2 regions of the Marinomonas foliarum genome follow, and region 2 is predicted to be linked to the other one. Evidence: predicted binding sites of a transcription regulator. Region 2 holds the regulator's gene; the other holds the start of a gene.
The links. The regulator PhoB, encoded in region 2, activates phosphate uptake and scavenging genes when phosphate is short. The targets are predictions, from matches to a motif close to TGTCATANNNNTGTCANA.

Region 1 (3,191 bases), 250 kb from region 2:
ATTCAGTAGCTGTGCTACGGCGTCTGCGTCAGTTTTTTCGTATTCTTCCCAATCAAGGTAGTAAGCAGCTAACTTTGCGTCTACGCTATCGCTTAAATTAGTACTGGCAGAGCGCTGAATTTGCGTTGCACTGAGTAGGTTAATACGTAATGCGCTAATATTTAGCAGGAGATTCTCTTCTTGCCATAAACTGCTTTGCAGCTGATACAAGGCATTCATGATTAGAAAATGCTGGCGGAAAAGTTGTAGGTTCATATCGTCGGCGAGCTGACTGAATTCGGGTAATTGCTCTTTTAGTGTCTTAAGAATATCGAATTCACTGATACCATCAGGGTGAAGTCGTAGGATTTCGAGGATAGGGCCGACTAAAGGGTTTTTCATATCTGTCTCGTCTGCTTAGGCATTAATTCATTACAGTGTATGTTACGAACCTAAAAAGGGTCAAAGTTGCGACGGGTATTTTTTAATAACGGGATATTGAAAAAGACAAAACTATGTTGTGGATTATAGTAATACTGGGCGTTATAACATTGATCGTTGGGCCAAGCGCATGGGTGAAATTTACCTTGAAACGTTATGCAACGGACCGTGAGGACTTACCTGGAACAGGTGGAGAACTGGCGACGCACTTGGTAAAACGCTTTGAATTAAACGAGGTTAACATTGAGACCACACAAGAAGGCCACGACCATTTTGATTTTGGACAACATATCGTTCGTCTCAGCCCTAGCGTGTTTAATGGGCGCTCTTTAACTGCCGTTGCTGTGGCGGCTCACGAAGTAGGGCATGCCATCGCCCACGAGAAGAAGCAAAAGATCTCTCATCTAAGCACGCGCTATTTGCCCTTGGCGCATTTTGCTCGTCGTATTACCGCTGGGTTATTAATTGGTTGGCCCGCCTTGAGCTTGCTGCTACATATTCCCTACGCTGTGCCTTTGCATGCTTTGGTTGTTGGTTTATCCGGATTATTAGCGGTCATCGTGCAGCTAGCGATACTGCCAGAAGAATGGGACGCCAGCTTTAATAAAGCACTTCCCATTTTAAGAGAAGGCAACTACATCCCACAGGAAGACCTACCCAAAGTGAAGAAAATCCTCACCGCCTGCGCCATGACCTATGTCGCTGCTGCTTTGATTAAAGTGCTATTTGTGTGGCGCTGGTTTAAACGCTAGTGCTTTGTGTTTCCACATGACTCGAACCAAACGGCGTTTCTCTTCGAAACTATCGCCTACCTCATCAAAACGCCGTTTGGTTCTCATTGTATGGATGCGTTAAGCCTTGTAGGTTGGATGAGGAAGGCACGACCGTCATCCGACGTGTTGGTGTAAGTCGCGCCTTCAGGCCGACAGATCTCTTCATCACAAGACTCGAATTTTTTGAAAAACAATCTTTCAAGACCTGTCACAAAAAAGGCATGAAGTTCGCATAAAATCGTCTTACTATAAAAACTGACTTTTTGGTTAGTATTTTTTAATCAGAAAGATCTTTGTGAATGGAGTATTTTCATGACGTTTTTTGTTCCTAAGGGCGCGACTATGTTCGCCTCTTCTTTGCTGTTTGCTGCGATGGCGCAGGCTTCGACTATTGACTTGCGAGTCATGGAAACTACGGATATTCACATGAACTTAGTGGATTACGATTACTACGGCGATAAGCAAAGTGATGCGGTCGGGTTGTCTCGTGTGGCGACCTTGATCAAAGCCGCACGTGCAGAAGTAACGAACTCTGTATTGGTGGATAACGGTGACTTATTGCAGGGCACACCATTGGGTGATTATGTGGCGAAAGGCCGTGTATTGCGCTTCGGTGAAACGCACCCGGCGTTTAAAGCAATGAACCTGTTGGATTACGATGTGGGTAATATCGGTAACCACGAATTTAACTATGGCTTAGACTTTTTAATGAAAAGTTTAAGTGGCGCTAATTTCCCTTATGTTAACTCGAATGTGTATGTAGACGACGGTGACAACGATGCATCTAACGATCAGCCGTATTTCCAGCCTTATCTGATTCAAGACAAAACCTTCGTCGATTCTGACGGCAAAGAACAAACGGTCAAAGTAGGTTACATTGGCTTTGTGCCACCACAAATTATGACGTGGGATAAAGACAATTTAACCCATAAAGTCATCGCCAAAGACATTATCGAAACCGCCAACAAATACATTCCTGAAATGAAAGCCAAAGGCGCGGATGTGATTATCGCGATTCCGCACAGTGGCATGATGAATTCCCCTTATATGAAAGGCGAAGAAAACGCGTCTTATCATCTTGCAAAAGTCGATGGCATTGATGCGATTTTGTTTGGTCACTCGCATCGAATATTCCCTGGCGACAAGGCATTAGCCGCCTTTGAAGGTGTGGATGGCGAAAAAGGCACGGTATTTGGTAAACCTGCAACTATGCCCGGCTTTTGGGGTTCTCACCTTGGGGTGATTGATCTGACGCTTGAGCCTGCTGGCAATGGTTGGAAAGTCGCCGATGGCAAAGCAGAAGTTCGTGCCATTGCTCGTCGTGAAGGCCGTAAGACTGTGCCATTAGTCGAAGCGGATGCGGCAGTGAATAAGGCGATTGAAACGGAGCATGAAGGCACACTAGCCTATATGCGTCGCAAAGTGGGCGAATCCACGGCTGACATCAATAGTTTTTTTGCGTTGGTGCAAGATGACCCATCCATCCAGATAGTCAACAATGCGCAGATTTGGTATGTGGAAAATATTGTTCGTGGTACGTCTTATGAAGGCTTGCCTATCTTATCTGCTGCCGCGCCATTTAAAGCCGGCGGTCGTGGTGGTCCAGATTATTACACGGATGTACCAAAAGGCGATATCGCCCTGAAAAATGTCAGTGATTTGTACATTTATCCGAATGACCTAAAAGTCGTGAAATTGACCGGTGCGCAAGTGGTGGAATGGTTAGAAGCGGCTGCCGGCCAGTTTAATCAAATCGATGCTAGCTCTGCTAAGTCACAAGAACTGGTAAATCAATCTTTCCCAACTTATAACTTTGATGTAATCGACGGTATCTCGTACAAGATCGATGTCACCCAGCCTGCTCGTTACAATGCGGACGGTGAGGTGGTTAATAAAGACGCACATCGCATTACCAAGGCGATGTTTAACGGTGAACCGTTAAGAATGAAAGATGAGTTCTTGGTGGCAACCAACAATTATCGTGCGGGCGGTGGTGGC
Region 2 (3,191 bases):
GAGTCTAGGTATATATCGAGGGTCAATCCCGATTCCACTATCTTGTACCGAGAACACGCCGTTAAATTCGCTTGATTCCCACTTTACTGTAATGGCGCCACCATCTGGTGAATACTTGATGGCGTTGACGATTAGGTTCGAAAACGCACTGTAAAGCTCTTTATAGGAGCCATATAAATGCGCCTCTTCTGGAATATGCAAAGACAGTGAGTGTGAATCTTTGAGGATTGGTCCCATCGCATTAGTGATGGAGTTTATGATGTTGGATATTTTATGCCACTGATTTTCTTCACGTTTGTCGTTGCTTTCTAAACGCGAAAGCAACAAGAGATCTTCGATAAGCTGTTCCATTCGTTCAGACTGCTCAGACATATTGACGATGCCTTTTTGCATACTGCTAGGTAAGCTGTCTCGAAACATGTCGAGAGTTTCTAAATACCCTTTAATTACGGTAAGTGGGGTTTTTAATTCATGAGATGCATTGGCGACAAAGTCTTTGCGCATCTGCTCTAATAAGTGCAAACGTGTGACATCACGAACAAAAATCAAGTGGTCATTTTTGTCATATAAAGTGGTTTGAATTTCTAAATAGACACCGTCTTTGGCGGGAGACTTAATGATTAAAGGTTCCCCAAAACGCTTTTGACTAAAGTAACGGAAGAAGTCTGGGTTGCGGACGATGTTGGTTATGATTTGGCCACGGTCTGTGTGACGAATTAAGCCAAGGAAATGCCCTGCGGAATTGTTCCACCACTCTAAATTACCTTGATTGTCCGCCATGATCACGCCTTCTTTCAAGGCGGTGGTCGAGCTTTCAATACGTGTTAAGGCTTGGCGCATTCGGCGCTTAGACTTGCGCTGCTTTTTCTGTAGGCGATAGACAGCGTCAAAGACGTCACCCCAAATACCACTGGCTTCTGGGGGTGCTGCGCGTCCCGAATAGCGTAACCAATTATGAAACTGATAAAGCTGATAAAGTTGCCAATACAAAGAGCCCAAAACATACAGCAGCAAAACACCTAATAATTGCCCAACGATTAGGCCGATGACAACACAGGCAACTAACCCTGCTAGCCAACTCAGAATGGTGTTTCGCCAAATGGTTTTCATACGGACCTTTTTGCTGAAAAGCGGTAACCTGTTCCTCGTACAGTTTGTATCAAGAAATCATGAGTACTGCCAATGGCTTTGCGTAAGCGACGAATGTGAACGTCTACTGTACGCTCTTCAACGTAAACGTTACCGCCCCATACTTGATCTAATAATTGTGCTCTAGAGTATGCGCGCTCTTGGTGGGTCATTAAGAACTTGAGCAAACGGTATTCTGTTGGCCCCATTTCCAAAGGACGGCTACCAATGGTGACGCGTTGGCTGATTGGGTCAAGCGTTAGGCCTTCGATTTCAATAGGCTCATCAACACCTTGTGGTGTTGCGCGACGCAATACGGCTTTTAGGCGTGCAACTAACTCTCTTGGTGAAAAAGGTTTCGTAATATAATCATCAGCACCGACTTCTAGGCCCTGTATTTTATTATCTTCTTCACTTTTCGCTGTCAAAATAATGACGGGAATTTCCGCCGTCGTCGTGTCTTTTTTCAAGCGACGTGTCAGCTCAATGCCACTGCCCCCTGGCATCATCCAATCGACAAGCACTAGGTCTGGTCGATGATCTACAATGATTTCATGGGCTTGCTGGATATTTTCTGCTTCCAAATACTCGTAACCCGCCATTTCAAGGGCTATGGCTATCATTTCGCGTATGGAAGATTCGTCATCAATAATTAATACTTTTTTACCGGTCACAGGATTCATCCTCATCTCAGGAACGGTTTCATTAAAGCGACCAATTGTGACAATTCGATTACATTGTCACAACTTTGCCACATATTACACAAAATAGCTTAGTACTAGGCCAATAAAGACACAGTACCCAATGCGGTTGTTGTCTAAAAAAGAACGAAAGCAAGCTTGTCTATCGCGCTCTTTTGCTTGTTTAAATTGTTGATAAAACAAACCAACACAGACAACAAGTGACACAAAGTATAACCAATGTAGTCCAGCGAGTAGGCCAATCCAAGTCAATAAAGATAAGGTTAGCCCCTGTAGGCAAACAATAACAAATAAATCATAGCGACCAAATAAGATTGCTGTCGATTTAATACCGACTTTTAGGTCGTCGGGACGGTCTGTCATCGCATAATAGGTGTCGTAGGCTATTGTCCAAAAACAGTTGGCGACAAACAACATCCATAGCTCAGGGTCTGCCAAATCTCCTCCCTGTGCGCTGTAAGCCATAGGAATCGCCCAAGAAAAGGCCAAACCAAGAAACAACTGCGGCAGATGCGTGTATCGCTTCATAAACGGATACAGAGCTGCAAGGCCCAAGCCAGCAAACGACAATAGAATCGTTCTTAGGTCTGTAAAGAGTACCAAGATGAAACTCAAAATAGACAAAGCGCAAAAGAGGAGAAGTGCTTCTTTTTCAGACACTCGACCCGACGGTAGAGGGCGGTTCTTAGTTCGTTCAACATGGCCGTCGACTTTTCTATCAGCGTAGTCATTAATGACGCAACCCGCTGAACGCATACTAAAAACACCTAGGACAAAAATAATCACTAGATGCCATTGCGGCATGCCGTCGGCCGCCAGCCATAAAGCCCATAATGTTGGCCACATTAGTAAAAAAGAGCCAATAGGGCGGTTGAATCGTGTTAATTCTGCGTAGTCTTTAAGCTTGTTCATACTATTCCAAACGGTGATTTTAGCTGGTGTATTTCATCAAAAAAAGCTTCATTAACCAATATCCCCGGGCCAAATTGGTGGAATACAGAACGCCGTGCCCACACTGAATTAGGTCGGTTTGGGAACATGTGCTTTGGTAATTGTGTGACTTCGATACCGCTTCGCTTGAGAGCTCTGTGCTGGAACAAATAGCCGCCTAATGGCTTGTTTTGTAATTGTTTTACTTGGCGCCAATGTCCCTTCAAGGACTTCGCAGGAATAACCGAGCGAGCATAAATAACGGCTTGTCCATCGACCTTGAGTAGCACAGTACGAATGCGTGCTGCGTCTCTTGGTCCTAGCTTCAGGCGCTTTCGTTCCCTTGCTGTTGGAATTCCCCAGGCGTCTTCGAGGACTTCTACAATTAATGTTCCCACGCAGTGTAACTTCGCAGTGAGAGAATCTTTAGTG

Region 1: JSY38_RS07760 (bifunctional 2',3'-cyclic-nucleotide 2'-phosphodiesterase/3'-nucleotidase) is a predicted target of PhoB. The motif match lies at 1,400-1,417, and genes of this name have one in related genera.

What each region holds. Positions count from the first base shown of each region.
Region 1 is NZ_CP070273.1:1,670,127-1,673,317, reverse strand. It holds gene JSY38_RS07770 (DNA-J related domain-containing protein) at 1-381, opposite strand, end outside; gene JSY38_RS07765 (zinc metallopeptidase) at 495-1,172, shown strand; gene JSY38_RS07760 (bifunctional 2',3'-cyclic-nucleotide 2'-phosphodiesterase/3'-nucleotidase) at 1,506-3,191, shown strand, end outside.
Region 2 is NZ_CP070273.1:1,915,841-1,919,031, reverse strand. It holds gene phoR (phosphate regulon sensor histidine kinase PhoR) at 1-1,110, opposite strand, end outside; gene phoB (phosphate regulon transcriptional regulator PhoB) at 1,107-1,802, opposite strand; gene ubiA (4-hydroxybenzoate octaprenyltransferase) at 1,887-2,741, opposite strand; gene JSY38_RS08875 (chorismate--pyruvate lyase family protein) at 2,738-3,191, opposite strand, start outside.